One region of the Clostridium senegalense genome, then DNA from elsewhere that is predicted to be linked to it. Evidence: riboswitches for the same ligand, from Rfam matches in the RefSeq annotation. Region 1 holds a riboswitch; each other region holds the start of a gene.
What was found. A riboswitch is a leader RNA that binds a small molecule or an ion and turns the genes downstream of it on or off. The one in region 1 is predicted to bind cobalamin.

Region 1 (4,263 bases):
ATCAATTTTTTATTGCAATCATAAATTAAATCAATATAAAGATGAAAATACAAATTTAAAGTCTAAAATTAATTCTTTAGATACAGATATAAGTGATTTAAAAAGTAAAAATTCTAAGTTATTAGAACAAAAAAATAATTTAGAGTCTAAAATTAATTCATTATCAAAATAGTAAAATAGTGTATTTAATGGTTATAGGGGGGTAATCTAATGAAAAACAGGACAAGCGCTTTATTTATAAAAGTTCTACTTATTTTTACAATATTTATTCTTATTTTTACTTTATTTATAAATTCAAAGGCTATATTGGCAAAATCTGATACTAAAACTTTATCAGAAACAATTGAAGATAAAGTTGCTGAAAAAGATAAGCTAACTAAGGAAAATATTACCTTAGAGCAAAGTATAAAAGAAAAAAAATCTCAATATAGTGAAGTTTTATCAAATACTAAAATTGCATATTTAACTTTTGATGATGGACCATCAAATCATACTTTAAAAATTTTAGATATTTTAGATAAATACAATGTAAAAGCTACTTTTTTTGTAAATTATAAACCAGGAATGGAACGTATGTACAAAGAAATATCTGATAGAGGCCATACTTTAGCTAATCATACTGCTTCTCATAGCTATAATAAAATTTATGCTAATAATGAAAGTTTTTTAGGTGATATACAATTTTTAGATGAAAAATTAAAATCTATAACTGGTAAAGAACCATCTAAAATTTTTAGATTTCCTGGCGGTTCTAATAATAGAGTAAATGGTCATAGTGATGCTAATTTTATGCCTGGCTTGTCACAATATATGACTGACCTCGGTTATACTTTTTTTGATTGGAATATAGATTCTATGGATGCCGCTACTTTTAAACAAGATAAAAATGTAATAATCCATAGTATACTTGATAATACTCCATATGTTAAACAAGCAAATATATTAATGCACGATTTAAATCCTAAAACAACTACTGTAGATGCATTGCCTAGTGTTATTGAGGGATTAAAATCCCAAGGTTTTATTATCGAACCTTTAACTCATGATTCAGCTAAAATACAATTTACTTCTGTTAATTAATAGTAATTATAAAAAGTTATATCCACCAATAAAATTGGTGGATATAACTTTTTGTAGTACTTTATTCAAATTATTAATGATTATTGCTATTTTTTATATTTTTCTTTTAAAAATTTATCTACTCTGTCATTATTTACAGATACTATTTTATTAAATATATAATCATATCCATTTTTTGAATGTGGTATCATACAATTAGTACAATCTTTTATTCCATTACTCATTACATTGTTTCCACCACAGTCTTCAAGAAAGTATAATGGACAGTAGCAAAATAAACAATTGAATTCTTCCTCTTTATTTACTTTGTGACAAGGAAAAAATTCGCAACTTTTGTGTTGAAAAAACTTATAATTCTCACTCATGATATTATCTCCAATCCCATAATTAATATTTAAAATTTACTTTTATTTTAACATTTTATTTCAAATTTATCTAACATTCAAATAATTTCTCAAGTACTGTCTGAATTATATGGCAGATTTTAAAAATCCTTTTCCCTGAACTTCCATAGCATCTGAAACAGAAACCAATGCTTTTTTATCTATACTTTCTATTAATTTTTGTGCATTATTAAGTTCTTTTTCTGAAACCACAGAATAAATGATTTTTCTTTTAACTCCAGTATAAGCGCCTTCTCCATAAAAAAAAGTAGTTCCTCTTCCCAAACTGTCCATAATTGCATTAGATACTTCATTCTCTTTTTCAGTTACTATTATTAATATTTTCTTTTGGTTAAAAGCATTTATTATTTTATCTATAACTTTGGATTTTACATACATAAGCATTATTGTGTATAGCGTTAATTCTATACTTGTTATAAAAATTCCTAAAGCCACTATTATTCCATTCAATGCAAAATATAATGAGGATATTTTAATACCTCTATTTCTTCTTATTATTATTGCTATAATATCTGTTCCACCTTGTGATGCACCTTGCCTAAATATTATTCCCATACCGATTCCACTTAAAATAGCTCCAAAAAATGTAGCTATAACTAAATCATTTACAACAAATCCTTTAAGCAATTTATCTGTTATAACTAATGCTACTGACATTGATACCATTCCAATAATACTCAAAAAAATAAATTCTTTATCTTTCAAAAATTTATATCCTATAATAAATACAGGTAAGTTTATTATGAATACCCAATATCCTGAGGGAATATCTAGTATATATTGAAGTATAAGAGAAATTCCAGCTATACCTCCACTTAAAAGTTTATTTGGTGAAATAAAAATATTTATCGCTACAGCATAAAGTATACTTCCAAAAATAATTTTAACTATTTTAAAATATATATTGTTATCTTTTAAATTCATACTAACATCTCCTAATGAATAACTAAATTTCATTTAATTTTTTAGCTATTCTTTTCATGTAATCAAATAACAATATACATATATAATATTAATTTTAATCAATTTCTGACTTCTCCTTCCCTCCGAAAGATTATCATAAGATTTTAGGCAGGTTTCCTGACTTTGTACTCATCCTCATTTAGTCCTTCCCAGTTTTAACCAGTGGATATTCTAAACTTGTCCTACTTACAGTAGCGGGGGCTGTAGTGGATTTTAACCACTTTCCCTTTTACCCTTAAATTAAGGCACCTATAAACCCTATATTTGTTTTCTTTATATTTTTCTTTTAAATTAAACATAGGAGAGAATGAAACATCTCTCCTATAGCTTAAGTGTGTAAATTTAATAAGAGTTAATTTTCTATCTCTCATAAGACTTCAGTTAGCTGTGTTGTCTAAACTAATTTTTTAATATAAGCAAATTTTTCACAATTATTATTTTTTAAGTATCTAAAATTTAAACTCTAACGTTACTTAACTGAAACTTATCAAATAGAGATAATTTAAAGTTTATAAAAAATATCTTCGTAAAACAAAGATATAATATAGCATAATTTAAATAATAGTAAACTATTTATATTACTTTTTCATTTATAATTCTAAATTATTATTTTATTTTATAAGAACATGTTATCAATTTTTTATTAGTTTATCAAGTCTACTTAAATTTTCATTAAAACTTTAGTAGATACAAAGTTTTTATTTAACCTATATCTACTAAAGTCAGGTAAATAAAAGTAATTTAAGTTATTGGAAATATATAAAAAACCTTCGTAAACTTTACGAAGGTTTATATAACAAATATTAAATAATATATTTAAATTCAATTAAATATACGAATTCAAAGATTGTTACAAATTCTTCCCTCCGAAGTTTTATAAAACAAAGTTCTAGGCAGGTCTCCTGGCTCACGCATCATCCTACACCATCCTTCCCAAAATAATTCAGTGGATACTGGTTCGTCTGCGTTACAGTAGCGGGGGCTGCAGTGGATTTTAACCACTTTCCCTTTTAACTCTTTGTAGAGCACCTATTACACAATATTTACTTTATATTTATAATTATATCATGAAAAAAAATTTTTTCAATAGTTAAAAAAATTTTTTTTACTTTTTCTTTTACTTTTTAAGAAAGTTTAAATCCAAACTTAACAGGATCTGTATCATCAATAACAAAATGATTAAAACCAGTTATATATGCACTCGCAGTTATTTCTGGTATTATGCCATTAAAATTTTCAATTTTTGTTGTTCCTAATATTCTTCCTCTAAACATAGTTCCTAAAATACTCTCATAAATAAATTCTTCCCCTTCTTTTAATAACCCTTTAGCATGAAGTGCCGCCATCTTTGCACTTGTACCTGTTCCACAAGGTGATCTATCTATTTGTCCATCTCCGAATACAACAACATTTTGAAGTGTAGCATCTATGTTTTTTGCCGGTCCATATATTTCTACTAAATCTACAGTTTTTATATGCTTTAATGTCGGATGTTCTATTTTTATAGTTTTATTTACTATATCTCTAATTTGAATACCAATACTTGAAATCTGAGTAGAATTTTTAGGATCTATCTCAATACCTAAATCAGATGCTTTAACTAAAACAAAAAAACTTCCCCCAAAGGATATATCAACTAATATTTTTCCTATCTCTGGTAACTCTATTTTTATATTTTCTTTATATAAAAATGCTGGTACATTTTCAATAGATGTTTCTACAGCTTTTCCATCTTTAACTTTTACAGTTGCTTTTATTAATCCTGCTGGAGCTTCTAATGTTATATTTGTATATGGTTCCTTAACTTCTACCATAC
Region 2 (4,263 bases), on a different contig from region 1:
TTTTGAAAGCTTAGAAAATATTCCATCAAAATGTGCATATCTTCCTAAAGCTACTGTTTCAAAAACTGTATAAGGAAAATAAATTTCAGATGTTTGTGTCATAAAAGCAATTTTTTTTGCAAGTTCTTTTCGTTTTATTGTCTTTAATTCTTCTCCATCTATATTTATTTCACCTTTATACTCTATAAGATTTGCTATTGCCTTTAACATAGTAGTTTTTCCGCATCCATTAGGCCCTACTATCGATAAATTTTGCCCTCTTTTTACTTCTATAGATATATCTTTAACTATATCAAAACCATTGTAACCACAATATAAATTTTTTATTTTCAGCATATTATCACCTATTTCTTTTATTAAAGTATAAATATCCAAAAAACGGCGCTCCTATAAGTGCTGTAATTGCACCTACTGGCAATTCTGATGGCGATACTACTGTTCTTGCAATTAAATCTGTAATTACCATTAATGAACCACCAACCACTATACACATTGGAATTACTATTTTGTGATTAGATCCAAATATTTTTCTTACCATATGTGGTGTTATTAAATCAATAAAACCAATTACACCACTTAACGCCACTGCAGTTCCTGTTAATATTGCAGTAGCTACAAATAATAATTTTTTTACTTTTTCAGTTTCAACACCTACTGATTTTGCCTGTTCTTCTCCAAAACTTAAAATATCCATTTCTCTACAATATCTTAAAACAATTGCCATTCCTATTATAAAAAACGGAATGCCTGCTGTAACATATGACCATCCTTTCATTGCAAAAGAACCCATTTGCCAAAGCGTTATTGTTTTTATATCTTCACTAAAAAATGATGAAATTGTTGTTAAAAGAGCATTTGTAAATAATGAAAATACTATACCTGCTAAAATTATAGTGCTATTTGATAAACCTTTATCTACCTTGCTTGCAAAGGCAATTACTAAAAATACTGTTATTATACCAGATAAAAATCCTATAAACGGTAATGCTAAATTGCCTATAAACGGTATTGAAATATGTAAAACTATGTATATTCCTACACCTAAAGAAGCTCCTGATGAAACCCCCAAAGTATAAGGAGATGCTAATGGATTTTTTAAAACTGATTGAACTACTGCACCACTTACTGCCAATGCTGAACCTACTAAAAATGCTAAAATCACTCTTGGAAGCCTAATAACCCAAATTATTGATACATCTTTAGGCTGTATCCCTGGTTGTAGTGGTATATTAAATAATTTATTTCCAATTATTGAAACAATATCACTTATACCAATATGGGAACTTCCTATAGAAGTTCCCATACAGATTACCAAAAATACTATTGGAACAGCCAATATTAGTAATAATTTTTTATTTTTCATATTTGTCTGGATATATAGCTTTAGCCATTTCTTTTAAAGCTTTTACTATATTTTGGCTTCCACGTGATGATGCGTTTTGATTTATTAAATAAACTTGTTTATTCTTAACTGCATTAACATTTTCCCAACCTGGACGTTTTAAAATTCCCTCTACTGCATTTGGAATATATTCTTCATTTGTTAATATAACATCTGGATTAGCTGAAATTACATTTTCTTCACTAGGTGCAATCCAGCTATTTTCTTTAACAAAAATATTTTCTCCACCTACTATTTGAATCATTTCATTTAAGAATGTATTATTTCCAAAACTGTATAATCCTGATGCTGATCCTATTTCAAAATAAACTTTTTTCTTATCTGTAATTGATTCTCCTACTTTTTTTATTTTATCTATTTCACTTTTCATGTCGTCAACAATTTTTTTTCCTTCTTCTTTAGTTCCAGTAAGTTCTGCTAAGAAATTGATATCTTCATATACTCCATCTACGCTATCACTGCTTGGTAGATATACAACAGGAATTCCTGATTCTTTTATAACTTTAAATGGATCTTCATTTCCTTCTTTATTATGACCTGAAGCTATTACAATATCTGGTTGTAGTGCTATAATTGCCTCTGCATCAGGGTTTCTAAAATCTATTTTAGTTATATCTTTTTTAATTCCTTCAACATCTGCTGAATATGTATCAACAGCTACAAGTTTATCACCTAAACCTAGTCCCATTAAAATTTCAGTATTTGATGGCGCTGTAGAAATTATTTTTTCTAATTTTTCTGGCGCTGTGAATTCGTTTCCTTCTCTGTCTTTCATAGTTGTAGTTTTGCTTGAACATCCAACTAATAAGACTAAACTCATTATTGCTGATAATAATACCAATAGAATTTTCTTTGATTTATTCATAATTTTTCCTCCAAATTATATATTTATTAATAATTTTATATTTATTATTCAAAATAAAAAAGACACACCCGTAGGTATGCCGTAATACACTAAATTATTTTACTCTTTAAATAAAATAACATAACATGTACCCTAATATTCCACCCACAGAGAACTATAGTACAATTAATAGGCAGGTCTCCCGACTTTGCTTCGTCCTCCATTTTACCTTCCCACAGTTTATACTGCAGTGGCTTATAAAACTTCGTCAGCTTCACGGTTACTGGGTCAGTTGAAGATTCTCACTTCATTCCCTATTAAGAAAAACACCTATAATATAATGATAATTTTTATAATTGTAACAATTATTATTATATTATGAACATATATCTATGTCAATGTCTATTTGTTAAGTATTTTTAAGTATTAGTTACAATTATATAATAAATATTCAATAATTTTACATATAAATTTGATATTCTTCTTATTTTTACAATAGTTATATATGTTATAATATGTTTATTAAATTTTGTGTAGGTGATTTAATGATAAAAAACGCTAAAAATACTGTTAAACTAACCCGACTTGATGGGTTAAATAATTTAAATTATCTGTTAAGCTATGATGATAAAAACTATTTTTTGAAATGTAATTTTAAAGATAAAAATAAAAACTTTACTTATGAATATAACCTTTTAACCTTATTAGACCTTAACCACATATGTCCTAAAGTAATCTATAAAGATACTTGTAGCTACACTATAATAAGTGAGTTCATTTCAAATTCACGTATAGATGAATCTACTTGTACAGACCCAAAATTTCTTTTAAGTTTATCTAACAAATTAAAAAATATGCACAACCTAAAATGTGATTATATATATAATCCCTTTAATGAAATAAGAAAAAAACTAACTATACTAAAAAAAGTCAATTTTAAATTTTCTAATGAATTTATATTTATAATTAGCAAACTTGACGCTATTGAAAACATTTTGTGTAATGATATAAATTATGGTTTATGTCATAATGACTTAAACCCATCAAATATCCTTTATAAAAATGATGAAGTATTTTTAATAGATTTTGAATTTAGTGGAATGTGGGATATTTTTTATGATATTGCAACATTTTGTTGGCTACTAGACGATAATTCTAGAAAAATATTTTTAATGTCTTATTTTAATAATTTTTCACAGGAATTACATCTTAAATTTAAAAGATATCTTTTTGTAGTTAAACTATGGAATATATGTTGGAGTTATGTAAAATCATTCTCTTCAACATCTGATTATGATTATAAAAAAGGTGGCGATCTTGTTCTTATAGATCTATATAATGACTTAAAAGACGATAAGTATTTGTAAATACTTATCGTCTTTTATATATGTTTTTTAATTATCACTGCATATCTTATTATCTACCTTGGAGTTGTATAAAATTCCTATTGTAACTACCATGGCACCTAATATTTTATTAATTTCTATCTTTTTATTTATTAAAAAATCAATTATAATACCAGCTACTATCTGACCTATAAATAGTAATAACATACTATAAACCACAGGTATTTTGGGTATTATTATATTAGAAGTATATACTATAACAACACCTATAATGCCACCACAAAATACAAATATAGGTATATTTTCAAATTCCACCATAGATAATTCAACATTACTTCCTACAATTAAAAGCACTATCATAGAACATAACAGTCCTACAATATAATTTATTAAAGTACTTTGTAATACTCCTATTCTTTTTCCTAGCGATGAATTAATTACCATAGATAAGGTTGTTAAAACTCCACCTATTATTGCAAGTATATACAAATTTTCTCCTCCTATCCTATTGTCATTACTATTAACCCTACTATTATAATAGTAAATCCCATTAACTTTTTAATATTAAACTTATACTTTTTCATTCCAAACAAGCCATAATGGTCTATACATGAAGAAAATATTAACTGTCCAAATACAGCCAACGATGTAGTTAATGTAACACCTATTCC
Region 3 (4,263 bases), on a different contig from region 1:
GTACCATACATCCTACTAAAAGTCCTGTAAGTGTCAATGGATTTAATAAATTTATACTTTCTAAATTAACAGCCTGAGCATAAGATGCAAATAAAGCTAATGCTGTTAGTGCTGCCGAACCAATAGCAAAACCTTTACCAATTGCTGCAGTAGTATTTCCAACTGAATCTAATTTATCAGTAATCTCTCTAACTTCCTTTGGCATATCAGCCATTTGTGCAATTCCACCAGCATTATCTGCAATTGGACCATATGCATCTACAGAAATGACCATACCTGATGTTGCAAGCATTCCTACTGCAGCTAACGCAATTCCATATAAACCTAAACTTGCATCTTTTGAACCACCTATTAAGAAATATGATAGTAATACTCCTAATGCAATTATCAAAATAGGTACAACTGTAGATTTCATTCCAATAGCAAGACCAGAAATTATATTTGTAGCTGCTCCTGTTTGAGACTCCTGTGCAATAATTTTTACTGGTTTATAATTATCTGATGTGTAATACTCTGTAATTTTACCTATGAAAACCCCAACTAATATTCCCACTAAAACAGATATAAATGGTTTTATAGTATTTAAAATAGTTTTGCTTAAAATCAACGAAAATATTATCATAAGTACTACAGATACATATAGTCCTAAATTCAATGTTTTCTGTGGATCTTTTCCTTTAGAATATCTAACTATAAATATAGCAATTATTGACGCTATTATACCAGCAACAGACACATATATTGGAAACATAACAGCATTTTTTCCTAGTGATACACTTGCTGCGACTCCAAGAGTTAATGCAGATATTAAAGAACCAACATAGGATTCAAAAAGATCTGCTCCCATTCCTGCTATATCACCTACATTATCCCCTACATTATCAGCTATAACAGCAGGATTTCTTGGGTCATCTTCCGGGATTCCAACTTCTACCTTTCCAACAAGGTCAGCACCTACATCTGCGGCTTTAGTATATATTCCTCCACCTACACGTGCAAAAAGAGCTATTGATGATGCACCTAATCCAAAACCTGTAATATATTCTATTTCTAAGTTGAAAATTAAAGATAACATTGCAATACCTAAAACTCCAAGTCCTACAACAGAAAGTCCCATAACTGTTCCCCCAGAAAAAGCTATGGATAAAGCATCTTCTTTTCCTTTAGTAGCAGCTTGTGCAGTTCGTACATTAGCTTTTACTCCTACTTTCATACCTGCATATCCAGCAGCAATTGAAAATATTGCACCTAATATAAAACTTATAGATGTTTTTATATGAAGAAATACTGCAATAGCAATAGCTACTACTAATATAAATATCCCCAAATATCTATATTCCTTCTTCAAAAATGCCATTGCACCTTCACTTATATGGCCTGCAATCTCCTGCATTTTTTTATTTCCCACTTCTTTTTTTGAAATTTCTTTTGATATAAACATTGCAAAAAGTAAAGTTAACACTGATACTATTATTGCAAAAAATAAAAAAGACATAAAATACCCCCTTTAAGTATCATTTTTCCGTAAAACTATTACTAATAGATTTCATAGTAACTATTACTATTTTCTATAAGTATATATTCTTCTTTTTAAAGTTTTCCCCTTTAACATTTATATAAACTTTTTGTAAACTTTTACACTAAATGTAATTACATTTTATAACATATTTTTCAAGATTAAGTTTAAATTTTCTGAATATTATCTTTTTCTATTTATTATGTTATAATCGTGTGGAGCTAATTGCTAAATTATTTTTAAAATTGAATATTTTTAACTTTTTGGTTTAAATGTGATTAATTTCAATTTATTAAAAGGGAAAAGAGTTTAAATCTCTTACGGTCCAGCCACTGTAATGAAGAGCAAATTTTTATTATACCACTGCAAATTATAAATTTAAGTTTGTGGGAAGGTGAACATTTGTGATGAATCTAAGTCAGGAGACCTGCCAATAAGTTCTAAAGTTGCTTACTAGGATAGGTTAATTTTAATTAAATTTAATACATTACATAATTAGTTGTATGTTTTAAAGTTATTTATTACAGTATCTTATTCTAGGATACTGTTTTTTGTTATAGATTTATTATAATTATTAAATTAAATAATAAAACAAATTTAAAATATTTTTATTATTCTAATTATTGCGTTTATAAATATTAAAATATTTATATATATTAATAAAAAGATTACTTAGGGGGATTTTTTATGAGAAAACAAAAAATTTATTCATTAATTCTAGCAGTATCACTAACTGCATCAATTCTTTCAGGCTGTGGTAATACAAATAAAGCTTCAAAAGAAGTTTCTTCAAATTCTGCTTCTGAGCAAAAAAATTATAAAGAAGTTACTGTAAACAATGATTTACCTTCTGGTAAAGAAGATGAAACTTTTTCTACTGCACCAAAAAAAGCTGTTACACTAAGTGGCTTTACAACAGAAATGCTACTTGCATTAGGGCTTGAGGATTCTATAGCAGGATATTCATTTCAAGACAACGAAGTACTACCTGAATATAAAGACGCACACTCCAAACTTAACAAATTGTCTGATTTAATGCCATCTAAAGAAACATTATTAGGTGTTGAACCTGATTTCATAACTGGATGGATGTCTACCTTTACTGAAAATAATTTTAATAATAAATTTTGCAAAGAAAACAATGTGAAAATTTATGTTCCAAAATGTGAAAGTCCTAATGCAACAATGGAAACTGTCTATGAAGACTTTACTAACCTTGGAAAAATATTTAATGTAGAAAAAAATTCAGAAGATGTTATATCTAAAATGAAAAAGGATATTGAAGCTATATCTTCTAAAATACCAAAAGATACAAAACCTGTTAAAGCATTTGTATATGATTCTGGCACAGATAGTCCTTTTACTGCATGTAACGGTTTGCCTACAGATTTAATAAAGCTTGCTGGTGGTGAAAATATATTTAAAGATGGAGAAAAACCTTGGGCTAAAGTAACTTGGGAAGAAGTTGTTAAACAAAACCCTGAGCAAATAATAGTAATGCAATATAATGCAGCTGATGATGTTGAAGAAAAAATAAACTTTTTAAAAAATCATGATGCATTAAAAGATGTAGATGCTATAAAAAACAATAAAATATTTGTATTAGAGCTTTCAGAAGTAGTTGCTGGTGTTAGAAATCCTGGTGCTATAAAAGCTATGGCGGAAAATTTCCATCCTGAAATATTCAAAAAATAAATTGGAGCGTTTTAAAATGAAAAAATTTAAAATAAACATATATATTATCTACACAGCATTAATATTATTTTTAGTATTTTCTATAATAGTTGCTATTAATGTTGGTTCAGTAGATGTGAGCAGTTCTGAACTTTTCAAAATTATAATTAATAAAACATCTGGAAATGATGTCTTTGATAAAACATGGTCCAATTCTGTAGAAAATATAATTTGGCAGTTAAGATTACCGCGAACTCTTCTTGCTGGAATTGTTGGTGCCGGTCTTGCTCTTTCTGGAGTATTAATGCAGGCTTTAACAAAAAATGTTCTTGCTGATCCATATATACTTGGTATTTCATCCGGTGCATCTACCGGTGCAGTTATAAGTATATTACTTGGAAGTAGTTTAGCTATACCTTTTATGTCTATCCATATAGGTGCATTCATAGGTGCATTATTTTCTTCAATATTAGTATTTGTACTTTCAAGTAAAAAAGGTAAATTTTCATCTTCAAGTTTAGTTCTAACAGGGGTTGCTGTGGCATCAGTATTCTCTGCAATAACAAATTTTATTATATTTAAAGCAGAAGATGTAAGAAAATTATATTCAGTTATGTTTTGGATGACCGGGTCTCTTGCTGGATCTAAATGGGATGATGTGCCTTTAGCATTTTTAGTGCTTATAATTTCATCTATTATATCTTTAGTTATTCATAAAACTCTTGATGCAATGCTTCTAGGCGAAGATGCTGCTATAACTTTAGGTGTTAATATTAAACTTTTTAAAAAAATAATAATTGTAACAAGTACATTACTTACTGGAATTATGGTTTCTTTAAGTGGAATTATAGGCTTTGTTGGTCTTATTATTCCTCATATTTGCAGAACAATTGCAGGTTCTGTACATAAAAAGCTTATTCCTTTAACAGTTCTTTTAGGTTCACTATTTTTAATATGGTCTGATATATTGGGTAGAATGATAGGTTCAACTGAGGAACTTCCTATAGGTGTTGTTACCGCAATCATCGGTGCTCCATTCTTCCTATGGTTATTAAGAAAAAGTAAGTATTCTT

Region 2: another riboswitch for cobalamin. It lies ahead of KQI36_RS13320 (ABC transporter substrate-binding protein); the one in region 1 lies ahead of KQI36_RS08825 (YitT family protein).
Region 3: another riboswitch for cobalamin. It lies ahead of KQI36_RS14815 (ABC transporter substrate-binding protein); the one in region 1 lies ahead of KQI36_RS08825 (YitT family protein).

What each region holds. Positions count from the first base shown of each region.
Region 1 covers NZ_JAHLNC010000004.1:31,850-36,112, forward strand. The annotation lists gene KQI36_RS08810 (hypothetical protein) at 1-172, shown strand, start outside; gene KQI36_RS08815 (polysaccharide deacetylase family protein) at 211-1,080, shown strand; gene KQI36_RS08820 (cysteine-rich small domain-containing protein) at 1,167-1,445, opposite strand; gene KQI36_RS08825 (YitT family protein) at 1,551-2,408, opposite strand; cobalamin riboswitch at 2,538-2,715, opposite strand; cobalamin riboswitch at 3,323-3,495, opposite strand; gene KQI36_RS08830 (proline racemase) at 3,572-4,263, opposite strand, start outside.
Region 2 covers NZ_JAHLNC010000008.1:49,134-53,396, forward strand. The annotation lists gene KQI36_RS13310 (ABC transporter ATP-binding protein) at 1-336, opposite strand, end outside; gene KQI36_RS13315 (FecCD family ABC transporter permease) at 341-1,363, opposite strand; gene KQI36_RS13320 (ABC transporter substrate-binding protein) at 1,353-2,267, opposite strand; cobalamin riboswitch at 2,422-2,595, opposite strand; gene KQI36_RS13325 (phosphotransferase) at 2,792-3,613, shown strand; gene KQI36_RS13330 (DMT family transporter) at 3,641-4,081, opposite strand; gene KQI36_RS13335 (DMT family transporter) at 4,093-4,263, opposite strand, start outside.
Region 3 covers NZ_JAHLNC010000009.1:152,281-156,543, reverse strand. The annotation lists gene KQI36_RS14820 (sodium-translocating pyrophosphatase) at 1-1,495, opposite strand, end outside; cobalamin riboswitch at 1,764-1,965, shown strand; gene KQI36_RS14815 (ABC transporter substrate-binding protein) at 2,204-3,211, shown strand; gene KQI36_RS14810 (FecCD family ABC transporter permease) at 3,228-4,263, shown strand, end outside.